DNA from 3 places in the Bradyrhizobium sp. 1200_D9_N1_1 genome. Region 3 is predicted to be linked to each of the others. Evidence: predicted binding sites of a transcription regulator. Region 3 holds the regulator's gene; each other region holds the start of a gene.
What was found. The regulator PhoB, encoded in region 3, activates phosphate uptake and scavenging genes when phosphate is short. The targets are predictions, from matches to a motif close to TGTCATNNANCTGTCAT.
Positions count from the first base shown of each region.

Region 1 (4,142 bases), 6.3 Mb from region 3:
GCGGCCGCCCTGGTCGCTGCCGAGCGCGGTATCGGGAACGAGGAGCGCGCCCTTCTCCTGGTCGAAGGGCACGCGGACGCGGACGAAATAGCCGGGCAGCAGCACCCGCTTGTCGTTGGGGACGAGGCCGCGCACGGCAAGCGTACCGGTCGACTGGTTGAGGGTCGGCGAGACGTAGTCGAGCTTGCCTTCATGCGGATAGCCGGTCTCGTTTTGGAGGCCGACTTGAATCGGAAATTGCTTGAGGTCGGTGGGCGTCAGTCCCCGGCGGGCCGCTTCGGCGCGGATGCGTAGCACGTCCTGCTCGTTGACGGTGAAGTTCACCCAGATCGGGTCCATCGCGACGATGGTCGCGAGCTGGGTCGGGGAGGAGACGCCGACGAGCTCGCCGATCGAGACCATGTGGGCGCTGACGACGCCGTCGAACGGCGCGGTGACCTTGGTGTAGCCGTAGTTGACCTCGGCGATCCTGGTGTTGGCCTGCGCCTGCAGGAGATTGGCCTGCGCGTTTTCGCGCGTTGACGTCGAGGTGTCGAGGGTGGCCTGTGAGACCGCCTGCCGCTGCACCAGATCGCTTTGCCGCTTGAAGTCGGCCTCCGCCTGCCGGAGCGAGGCCTGGGCGCCGGCCTCGGCCGCCTGGGCCTGCTCGAGCTTCAGCTTGTAGGTCTCGGGCTCGATGGTAAAGAGCTGGGTGCCCTGCTTGACGAAGGTGCCGTCCTGGTAGTCGATCGACTGCAGGAAACCCTGCACGCGCGCCACCAAGTCGACATTCTTGATCGGCGCGGTGTTGCCGGTGGCCTCGACATAGCGCGTCACCGGCCGCTGCACGGGCGTCGCCACGTCCACCTTGGGCGGGGGCGGAGCCACGTAGGCGTTCTTGTCCTCGCAGCCGGCGAGCGCGATCACGGCGGCCGTGGCGGCTAGCGCCCGTCCAACATGTCTCCACGCTCCATTGCGATGTGCGGGAGATGCGGGATTCGCGCGCGTCATTCGGTGGCCCCCGATTGCTGTCTGTCGGTGCGGCAGGCTACCAACAAATGTCCGGCCGTGGAACACCATAGCCATGGCGGTCGTCGGCCTTGCACGGCGAACGGCGGTGTGGCCTTTGACAGGTTTGTCATGACAAACCGCTTTTCACCGCGCGCACGATCGACCAGAATTGTGTCAAAGGTCGTGTGGCGGAAGCGAAGCGGTCGGGACGACGAGAACAAGAAAACGCGAGGAGAACATGAAATGTCCGCGTCCGTCCAATCGGTCCTCTCCGGTCTCGTTCTCGCGGCGGCGGTTGCCATGCCCGCGCTAGCCGATGGGCTGAAGGACGAGATCGCGCCGACCGGCAAGCTGCGGGTCGCGATCGCAATCAGCCCCGCAGGCGGCGCATTCTGGTCGACCAGGACGGAAACCGGCTATGCCGGCGTGCCGGTGGACCTCGGCAAGGAGATGGCGGCCCAGCTCGGCGTTGGTGTCGAATATGTCGTGCACCAAAATTCCGGACAGATCACCGATGCGGCCAGCAAAGGCACCTGGGATGTCACCTGGCTGCCAAAGGACCCCGAGCGCGAGAGCAAGATGATGTTCGGGCCGATCTACGAGGTCGCGGACGCCACCTACATCGTCAAGGCTGGTTCGAACGTGACCAATTTTGCCTCGCTCGACCAGCCCGGCATCAAGGTCGCGGCCGTCAACGCCACGACCACCATGCGTGGCGCTGTGGCGCATCTCAAGAACGCTGAGGTCACCGGCTATCAGACCTATGACGAGATCTTCGGCCTCCTGAAGAGCGGCGAGATCGACGCCTTCGCGCTGTCGCGCGACCAGCTCAACAAGATGGCGCAGAAGATTCCCGGTACAAAGGTGCTGGACGAGACGTTCAAGAAGACGGTGACAGCCGTCGCGGTGCCGCTCGGCCACAGCCTGGCGCTGACCTTCGTCACCAAATTCATGAACGAGGCGACGATCAACGGCACCTTGCGCAAGGCCTATGACAACAATGGCCTGAAGGATTCTCCGATCCGCACCGAGTAGACGCCCGCTGTGGCGGCCTCCTCACCATGAGGGTCGAGGAAGGCAGCTTCGGGCAAATCGCCCGTGTAGAAAATCTTGTCTGAACAACTGCGCAAAGTGTCTCTTGCGTCAAACTGACACAGCTCTGTCATCGCGCGCCATTAACGTTCCCGGGGTCGGCGTCAATCCTTCGGGGCAACACAACAATGAAATCCAAATTTCTGACGACGGCCGCGATTTTCGCGGCCGCGACGGCACTCGCATGCGCCATGCCTGTTCTCGCGAACGATTTCGGTCGGGACCGCGATCATGATCACGATCATCACCGTCATCCGCATGACATCCACACCGAGACGCCGATCAAGCATCTCGTGATCATCTTCAACGAGAACCGCTCGTTCGACCATTATTTCGCGACATATCCGAACGCGGCCAATCCGTCGGGCTCTATACCCTTCGTGCCGAAGCCGCACACGCCGAAGGTCAACAACCTCGTCACGGCGAACCTGCTGGTCAACAACCGGAACAACAGCCCGGCCAACGGCACCGGCGCGACGGATCCGTTCCGTCTCGACCGCACCCAGGCCAACACGCGCTCGCAGAACCATGCCTACACGCCCGAGCAGCAGGCGGTGGACAACGGCAAGGAAGACCTGTTCCCGAAATTCACCGGCCGCGGCACGGCCGGCGGCGCCGGCGCGTTCGGCACCAACGGCCAGGTGATGGGCTATTTCGACGGCAACACTGTCACGGCCTTCTGGAACTACGCCCAGCACTTCGCCATGAGCGACAATCACTGGACCGACACGTTCGGTCCGTCCACGCCCGGCATGCTGGAAGTGGTCTCCGGCCAAACCAACGGCGCGCAGAACGTCGTCGGTACCTCGTCCTCGATCGCCGACGGCCAGGGCGGCCTAACGCTGATCGGCGACACCGATCCTGCCTACGATTCCTGCTCGAGCACGACCAGCACCGTGCTGATGACCAGCAAGAACATCGGCGATCTGCTCAACGACGAGCGCATCAGCTGGGGCGGCTTCATGGGCGGCTTCGACCTGACGCTCAAGAACGCCAACGGCACCACCGGTTGCGGCCGCAGCACCTTCTCGAGCAACGTCAACGGCACCATCGTGGACTACAGTCCGCACCACGCCTTCTTCCAGTACTACAAGTCGACCGCCAACCCGACCCATGCGCGGCCGAGCTCGGTCCAGGCGATTGGCCATACCCACGACTTCAACGGCAAGGTTGATCCGGCCAACCACAACTACGATCTCGAGGACTTCTACGCCGCGGTGAAGGCCGGCAACATCCCGGCCGTCTCCTACATCAAGATGCCGGCCTTCCAGGACGGTCACGCCGGCAATTCCGATCCGCTCGACGAGCAGGTGGGCAATGTCGAGCTGATCAACTTCCTCCAGAAGCAGCCGGAGTGGCGCGAGACCGCGGTCATCATCACCTATGACGACTCCGACGGCTGGTACGATCACCAATACGTCGCGCCGAAGAGCGCCTCCTACGATCCGACCGCCGACCAGGTCAACGGTCCGGGCCTGTGCGGTCTCGGCCCGCAGAAGCAGCCGGCGCCGAAGGGGCTTAGCGGCAAGCCGGTGAACGGCCGCTGCGGCCCGGGCACCCGCGTTCCCTTCATCGTGGTCTCGCCCTATGCGAGGACGAACTTCGTCAGCCACACCTACATCTGGCAGGCCTCGGTGGTGCGGTTCATCGAGGACAATTGGCTGCGCGGCCAGCGTCTCGGCGGCGGCTCGTTCGACGCCAGCGCCGGGTCGATCATGGACCTGTTCGACTTCGATCATGATCATCGCCACGATCTCCGGGTGGACGCACTGTTCCTCGATCCAACTTCCGGCACTGTCATGACCAGCCCGCCGGACGAGCACCACCACCACTAGGACGCAAGGTCATATGAACAGCCGCACCATGTGGCTTTTCGGCGCCGGCCTGCTTTGTCTGGCCGGCGCCGTCCTTGTCGTCGCGACGCAGGGATTTGCGGAAGCAAATCCCGCGGGTGCGAATCCGAACCCGGTTCGTCTCATGCGTCCGCCGGCCGCTCCGCTCTCGGCGATGGCGCAGCTCGGCAGGGAGATTTTTTACGACGCCTCGCTGTCGTCCTCGGG
Region 1 covers NZ_CP197226.1:2,544,261-2,548,402, forward strand. Annotated here, with positions in the region: gene AB5K84_RS12300 (efflux RND transporter periplasmic adaptor subunit) at 1-990, opposite strand, end outside; gene AB5K84_RS12305 (ABC transporter substrate-binding protein) at 1,234-2,025, shown strand; gene AB5K84_RS12310 (phospholipase C) at 2,211-3,917, shown strand; gene AB5K84_RS12315 (cytochrome-c peroxidase) at 3,931-4,142, shown strand, end outside.
Region 1: AB5K84_RS12310 (phospholipase C) is a predicted target of PhoB. The motif match lies at 2,140-2,156, and genes of this name have one in related genera.

Region 2 (4,142 bases), 8.4 Mb from region 3:
GCTGGCATCAACCGTCTGGCGCCCTCGACCGCCCAGATCCTGTTCTGGGTGTTCTCGGCGCTGATGGGCATCTCGCTGTCGTCGATCTTCCTGGTGTTCACGCACACCTCGATCGTGCGGGTGTTCTTCATCACCGCGGCGACCTTCGGTGCGCTCAGCCTCTACGGCTACACCACCAAGCGTGACCTGACCGGGATGGGCTCGTTCCTGTTCATGGGCCTGATCGGCATCATCATCGCGAGCTTGGTGAACCTGTTCCTGGCGAGCTCGATGCTGCAGTTCATCGTGTCCGTGGTCGGCGTGCTGGTGTTCGCGGGCCTCACCGCCTGGGATACCCAGCGGCTGAAGAACGACTACATCTACGGCTACGCTGCGGCCGGCGGTGACATCGCAGAGCGTGCGGCCATCACCGGCGCGCTGTCGCTGTACCTGAACTTCATCAACCTGTTCACGCTGCTCCTGCAGCTCCTCGGCCAGCGCGATTAAGCGATCGACCAGAGAGAACGACATGAGCCCCGGCCGCAAGGCCGGGGTTTTTTGTTAGGGCCGGGTGCCTCCACGAACACCGTCATTGCGAGCGCAGCGAAGCAATCCAGAGTGCCTCCGCGGATGCATTTCTGGATTGCTTCGCCGCAAGGGCTCCTCGCAATGACGGAGTATATGGAAACGATGTTGCCTCTTCCGGCCGCCGCGGGAAGGCTCTAATCTTTCCCCATGTCCGCACCTGAAATCAGGCCCACCCTTGAGGCCGACCTCCCCGCCATCACCGCCATCTACCAGCAGGCTGTCCGCGTGGGCACGGCGACGTTCGAGCTGGAGCCGCCGGATCTTGCCGAGATGACGCGGCGCTACCGCGCGCTGGTCGACGGCGGCTATCCCTATTTCGTCGCCATCCTCGACGGCCGCGTTGCCGGCTACGCCTATGCCGGCGCCTACCGGCCGCGGCCGGCCTATCGCTTCACGGTCGAGAACTCGATCTATCTCGACCCCTCCTTCCACCGCCGCGGCGTCGGCTCGTTGCTGCTGGAGCGGCTGATCGCCGAGTGCGAGGCGCGCGGCTTCCGCCAGATGATCGCGGTGATCGGCGATTCCGCCAATGCCGGCTCGATCGGCGTGCACACCAAGGGCGGCTTCAGGATGATCGGCACGCATCCCAATGTCGGGCTGAAATTCGGCCGCTGGCTCGACACGGTGATGATGCAGCGCGAGCTCGGCGAGGGCGCCAGCACGGTGCCGGGGAAGTAAGCGTTTCTTCATCGTCATTCCGGGGCGCGACGAAGTCGCGAGCCCGGAATCCATAACCACAGGCCGGGGTTATGGATTCCGGGCCTGTCGGCGCATCCCGGAATGACGAGAGGAGTTTGCTACACCACGGCCAGCTTGCGATCGATCACCAGCAGCACGCGCTCGAGCTCGTGGCCGCGGCGCAGGATCAGGCCGGTCGCCGAGATCACGCTGTACATGCCCTGCTTGCGCGCGAGGCGCGGGTCCTTCTCGATGCGATAGATCGGCACTTCCGAGGCGCGGCGATAGACCGAGAACACCGCACGGTCCTTCAGGAAGTCGATGGCATAGTCGCGCCACTCGCCGTCGGCGACCATGCGGCCGTAGAGATTGAGAATTCGGCGCAGCTCGAGCCGGTTGAAGGTCACCTGGTTCGGCTGCGCATTCGCAGCGGGGGGACGCGCCGCCGCGCGCTGCTCGCTCGGATCGGCATCCTCCGACGTCAGACTCATGGAGCGCCTCCTGATCGCACGGCATGATCGCGTCCGCGAAAACCGTCCCCGGAACCGCGGATCATGACAATCGCATGATTGCGCCAACCGTTCCCCTCCGCAAGGGGCTCTCGAGGGCTGTTTGAAGAGCTCTCGGTGCAACCCATTGAACCGGGGGCGAATCGGAACACACGCAACGGTGGAACTCTGTCGCGACGAACCGTCACGGGATCGTTAGCAGGAATCATAGTATCGCCGCTTTTCCGCCCAGCGCCTGCCGCCCTGCACTGCGAAAAGAGCTGTGTGCGTTGACCCGGTCCTTTCGGTTCCGGATTCCTCAGCCCCCAGCCCCCCGGGGTCGACGGGATCGGGTCTGTACGCGCGACAAGGAGGGCCAACGCGAGTTGGTCCTTTTTTGTTTGTGTCGGGATGTTTCTTCCCCCGCTGTCATTCCGGGACGCGCGAAGCGCGGGCCCGGAATCCATCAATCCAAGGTTCCCAGTTGAGAAATGGATTCCGGGCTCGCGCCAAAGAGGCGCGCCCCGGAATGACGAGGGACAAGATTTTTCCGACACGATCTTGCGTACGCTCTCTCCCCTCATCCTTCGCGCGGCGTCCCGAAGGATCGAGGCCCGAGCGGCATCAGCGGGGCCTTTCATGGTTCTCGCGGCGATGCGCAGCATCGTCCGCCGCGCGCGCAAGGGGCGCGCTCCTCACCATGAGGAGATAGAGCCAGACCGCGCATCAGGAAGAATGCGAAGCGTGCGCGTCAGTGCAGCGACGTGTATGCCGCGCCCAGCATCGGGCCGGGTTTCTCGCGGCTGCCGTCCTGGACATAGACCACCGCGCCATCGACGCCGTCGCGCGTGAGGTTCTCGATCGGCACCGTCCAGCTTTCCGGACGACCGTTCCAGTCGCCGACCTTGAGCAGGTTGCGCACCACGTTGTGATAGGTGATCTGCTGTCCGCGATTTTCGCCTTTGGCGATCGCGATCGGCACTGACTTCGCAATCGAGCAGATCCAGACTTCGCCGTGCGAGATCGCCGGCTCCTTGCTCGCGGCCACCGACACGTTGATCTGCTTGCCCGAGAGCGACATCGTCACCGGCACGCTCATCACGCCCATGCCTTTGTCGGTCTTGCCGATCGCACTCTCGATGCCGGCACGATCACTGCCGACGACATGCGTCGAGCCGTTCACCACGACCTGCGGGGTGTAGACCTCGCGGTCGCCGCGCATGCGCGAATAAGCGCGCTGCCGCGCCGAGAAGCGCGAATCCGCCAGCGTGTCCTTCCAGCCGAGATAATCCCAATAATCGATCGGCATGCTCAGCGCGATGATCGAGGGATCGCTGGAGAGATCGCCGATGATCTTGTCGGCGGGCGGGCAGGAGGAGCAGCCCTGCGAGGTGAAGAGCTCAACCACGGCGCGGGGATCAGCCTCAGCGGGACGGATGACGGCGACGATCGCACAGATGCCGAGTGCTCCCGACCAGAAGGCACCGGACCAACGTGAAATCAGATGAGAAGCCGTCATTGCTGTCATGTCGAACGCCGCACACCGTTGCTCGTGGGAAGGGAAATCTTATCGCCTGATGGTCACCGTAGTCTTACGGGCACGGCACATTCGACCGTCCAGGGCGGAGTTTCCGCCGGGCGGGCCCATCCGAAGCATGCCGCAAACGCGCGAAGGCGGCCTTGTGATAGGCCGCCTTCGTTTAACCTTCTACTCACTTCGCAGTGAGCCACCGTTCACAAATCCGCGCTTAAGCCGCGAGCTTGCGCAGCACGTAGTGCAGGATGCCGCCGTTCCGGTAGTAGTCGAGTTCGTCCAGCGTATCGATGCGGCAAAGCAGCGAAACGCGCTGCAACGAACCGTCGCCGGAGACGATCTCCGCGGTCAGCTTCTGGCGCGGCTTCAGATCGCCGACGAGACCACGCAGCGTGACCTTCTCGTCGCCCTTCAGGCCGAGCGACGACCAGGAGGTGCCTTCCTCGAAGGTCAGCGGCAACACGCCCATACCGACAAGATTGGAGCGATGGATGCGCTCGAAGCTCTGGCAGATCACCGCGCGCACGCCGAGCAGGCGCGTGCCCTTTGCAGCCCAGTCGCGCGAGGAGCCGTTGCCGTATTCGGCGCCGGCGAACACCACCAGCGGCACCTGCTCCTGCTGGTACTTCATCGCGGCGTCGTAGATCGACATCTGCTCGCCGTCGGGCCAGTGCTTGGTGAGGCCGCCTTCCGGGATGTTGCCGTCGGCGCCCTTGAGCATGAAGTTCTTGATGCGGATGTTGGCGAAGGTGCCGCGCATCATCACTTCATGGTTGCCGCGCCGGGTGCCGTACTGGTTGAAGTCGGCGGGACGCACCTGGTGCTCGCTGAGATACTTGCCCGCGGGCGAGGTGAGCTTGATCGAACCGGCCGGC
Region 2 covers NZ_CP197226.1:406,903-411,044, reverse strand. Annotated here, with positions in the region: gene AB5K84_RS02000 (Bax inhibitor-1/YccA family protein) at 1-486, shown strand, start outside; gene AB5K84_RS01995 (GNAT family N-acetyltransferase) at 715-1,245, shown strand; gene AB5K84_RS01990 (DUF2794 domain-containing protein) at 1,365-1,736, opposite strand; gene AB5K84_RS01985 (DUF1223 domain-containing protein) at 2,485-3,261, opposite strand; gene acnA (aconitate hydratase AcnA) at 3,482-4,142, opposite strand, start outside.
Region 2: AB5K84_RS01990 (DUF2794 domain-containing protein) is a predicted target of PhoB. The motif match lies at 1,800-1,816, and genes of this name have one in related genera.

Region 3 (4,142 bases):
TTCTGCGGCGGCAGGGCGCTGTCGGGCCTGCCCTACTGCGCGCAGCACTCGCGCGTGGCATATCAGCCCGCCGCGGATCGCCGGCGCGCACCGGCGAAGCCCTCGCGGTGAGTTTGTTCTGAAATCGAGTGACGGCCGTCACGCGTTGACGGCCCAACAAACTCGATGTCGTCCCGGACAAGCGCGCCTGAAGCGCGCGCAGATCCGGGACCCATAACCACCGCAAGATGTGGCTACGGGGACTCGGAGTTACCTTCTTCGCGCGACAACCACGCCCTGTGATTATGGGTCCCGGATCTGCGCTTACGCTTGTCGTCCGTTAAGAAGCCGGATTGATCGAGGCTGGCCGGGCGAGCGTGCGCCATAGCTGGGCCAGGAACAGGCACAAGAGATATCTCAGCCAGGCGAGGATGCGGCGGAAGTTGTGTCCGACGGCTGAGAGGACGACGTTGGCGGCATCGCCGGCGCGGCCTTTGAGGTAGCAGCGCCCGAGGTGGCCTTCCGCCTTCAGGTGTCCGATGATGGGCTCGATGGCGGAGCGGCGGCGCAGCTCGCGCTTGATGACACCGAAAACGCCGCGCTTCTGGCCGGAGATGAAGACGCGACGGGGATTTTGTGCGTCGTGGCCGCGGTATCCCTTGTCGACATAGGCCCGCTCGATCGGACAGCCGGTGAGTGTCTCGGTGCGGTCAATGACGTCCCGCAAGGTGTGACCGTCGTAGGGGTTGTCGGGCAGTGCGCTGGCGTGCAGCACGAACAGGCCACCGGGAGCCCGGCGGTTGTTGGTGACGATGGAGGCCTTCACGCCGAACTCGTAAGGCGCGCTGGCCTTGCCCTTGCCGATGCACTCCACTTCCGGGGCATGGAAGGAATAGAGCTTCCAGCCGCGCTGGCGCTGCTGCTGCGAGCGGATCTGCGTGGCCCGGCCGAGCGGGAGGGCGAACGCCTGCTCCAGTGCTGGCTGGCCTTCGATCTTGCGGCGGATGTCGCGGATGATCCGGCCCAGCCGGCTACGCAGGATACGCAACTGCCGCTGATGCCGCCTGAACTGTTTGGCATGGGCGTAGCGGCCGGCCATCATCGCGGCGGCCTTGGCGATGCGAGCATAGGATTGCCGCAGCCTGACGCCGTGCCTGATCGCCAGGCGGTTGAGCCCCTTGATGGCCGCATGCAGCAGCTTGGCATCGGTCGGAAAGGTGATGGCCTTCGGCTGCACCGTGGTGTCGACCGTAACCCGCTTGAGGTCCTGGCTGCGTAATGCACCGGCCTCGTGCGCTACCCGCAAGCTCTCGGCCAGCAGCAACTCCAGCTTGTCGCCAAGCCGCTTGCGCCAATGGCTCAGGTCCGAGCGCTCGTGCGGGAACGTGTGCTGAAAGAACTCTTCCCCGGTGAAGAACTGGAAGTATGGGTCATGGACCCAGCGCTCGCACACCTCCTCATCGGACAGCCCGTAAATGTGCTTGAGCAACAGCAGACCGATCATGAAGCGCGTCTCGATCCCGGGCCTGCCGTTCTCGCTGTAGAGCGGCGCGATCTCGCCGTCGATCCAGTCCCAATCGACCTTGCCGGCGAGCAGAACCAGCTCGTGCTTCATATTGATGATCTGGTCGAGCCGAGCCCGGAACAGATCGTTCGATCCCGTCGTCTTGTGCTTCTTCGGCCGCATCGTTCCCTCCGATGCAGACAAGGAATCATGCTTCCCGCTTCGAGGGAATCCACGAAAACCAAATCGCAAGGTTCTGACGCCCAAAGCATCAAAACCTTGCAATCTGGAAATGCCCCTTAGCCCAAATCGAGATTCCCGATCAGTGGCTTAGTCCTTCTTCACGGACGACTACGCTTGTCCGAGACGACACTGAGAGTGTGGCTGTAGCCCGCTAAACCAACGCCTGCAAACCCTACGTCTGCTCCGCCTTCGCAAAGCGATCATCCAGCGCGTAGCCGGCGCCGCGGACGGTGCGGATGGGATCCTGCTCGCGGCCGAGATTGAGCAGCTTGCGCAGGCGGCCGATGTGGACGTCGACGGTGCGCTCGTCGATGTAGATGTCGCGGCCCCAGACGCTGTCGAGCAGCTGCTCGCGCGAGAACACGCGGCCGGGATGCTCCAGGAAGAACTCCAAGAGGCGATATTCGGTCGGGCCGAGGTCGATCGGCCGGCCCGAGCGCGCGACGCGGCGCTTGTCGCGATCGAGCTCGATGTCGCCATAGGCCAGCACCGTTGCGAGCCGCTCCGGGCTTGCGCGCCGCAGCAGGCCCTTCACGCGCGCCAGGAGCTCCGGCACCGAGAACGGCTTGACGATGTAGTCGTCGGCGCCGGTCGCAAGACCCCGCACCCGCTCGCTCTCCTCGCCGCGCGCGGTGAGCATGATGATCGGGAGCTGCTTGGTCTCGGGCCGGGTCCGCAGCCGGCGGCACAGCTCGATGCCTGACAGTCCCGGCAGCATCCAGTCGAGTACGATCAGATCGGGGATGTGTTCCTTGAGGCGGGTGTCGGCGTCGTCGCCGCGCATCACCGTCTCCACATCATAGCCGTCGCCTTCGAGGTTGTAGCGGAGAAGCTCGGTGAGAGCTTCCTCGTCCTCAACCACCATAATGCGTGCGCCCATGGTGTCGTCGCTCCTTAAGTCTTCAGGTATTCGGGACCGTCGTGGCGAAGGTCGTCATGTCGCCCTTCGGCCGCTTGTCGGTGATCGCCTGGCCCTCGATCATGTAGAACACGGTCTCGGCGATGTTGGTGGCGTGGTCGCCGATCCGCTCGATGTTCTTGGCGCAGAACATCAGATGGATGCAGAACGAGATGTTGCGCGGATCCTCCATCATGTAGGTGAGGAGCTCGCGGAACAGCGAGGTGCAGATGGCGTCGACTTCCTCGTCGCCCTTCCACACCGCCATCGCCGCCGGCAGATCATGCGCGGCATAGGCGTCCAGCACCGACTTGACCTGCTGCTGCACGAGGTCGGTCATGTGCTCGAGGCCGCGGAACAGCTTGAGCGGATGGAAATCCGTCTCCAGCGCCGCGACGCGCTTGCCCATGTTCTTGGCGAGGTCGCCGATGCGCTCGAGATCGGTCGCAACTCGCATGGCGCCGACGATCTCGCGCAGATCGACCGCCATCGGCTGGCGGCGGGCGATGGTGAGCACGGCGCGCTCCTCGATGCGCTTCTGCAGCGCGTCGAGCTCGGTGTCGGTGGCGACGACGCGCTGGCCGAGCGCGACGTCGCGGCGGATCAGCGCGTCGACGGAATCGACGATCATGCGCTCGGCGATCCCGCCCATCTCGGCGACGAGCCGGGTGAGCTCCTGGAGGTCGGTGTCGAAGGCCTTTGCGGTATGTTCAGAACCCATGTCCCGTCTCCTCAGCCGAACCGGCCGGTGATGTAATCCTGCGTGCGCCGGTCGCTCGGCGACGTGAAGATCTTGCTGGTGTCGTCGAACTCGATCAGCTCGCCGAGATACATGAACGCGGTCTTGTCGGAGACGCGCGCCGCCTGCTGCATGTTGTGGGTGACGATCGCGATCGTGTAGTTCTCGGACAATTCCTGGATCAGCTCCTCGACCTTGGCGGTCGAGATCGGGTCGAGCGCCGAGCAGGGCTCGTCGAACAGGATCACCTCGGGCCGCACCGCGACGGTGCGGGCGATGCAGAGGCGCTGCTGCTGGCCGCCGGAGAGCGACAGGCCGGAGGCGTTGAGCTTGTCCTTGACCTCGTTCCACAGCGCGCCGCCGCGCAGCGCCTTCTCGACGCGGTCGTCCATCTCGGACTTCGAGATCTTCTCGTAGAGGCGGATGCCGAAGGCGATGTTCTCGTAGATCGTCATCGGGAACGGCGTCGGCTTCTGGAACACCATGCCGACGCGGGCGCGCAGCAGGTTGAGGTCGAGCTTGCCGTCGAGGATGTTGGTCTGGTCGAGCATGAGCTGGCCGGTGGCGCGCTGCCCCGGATAGAGGTCGTACATCCGGTTGAAGATGCGCAGCAGGGTTGACTTGCCGCAGCCGGACGGGCCGATGAACGCGGTGACGCGGTTGGTGCCGAGCGTCAGGTTGATGTTCTTCAGCGCGTGGTGCTCGCCGTAATAGAAGTTGAGGTTGCGCACCGTCACCTTGGCCGGCGCTTCCGGCAGCAGCGGCGCCTGGGGCAGCCC
Region 3 covers NZ_CP197226.1:8,804,124-8,808,265, forward strand. Annotated here, with positions in the region: gene AB5K84_RS41680 (GcrA family cell cycle regulator) at 1-111, shown strand, start outside; gene AB5K84_RS41685 (IS5-like element ISBj5_B family transposase) at 320-1,666, opposite strand; gene phoB (phosphate regulon transcriptional regulator PhoB) at 1,899-2,606, opposite strand; gene phoU (phosphate signaling complex protein PhoU) at 2,629-3,345, opposite strand; gene pstB (phosphate ABC transporter ATP-binding protein PstB) at 3,357-4,142, opposite strand, start outside.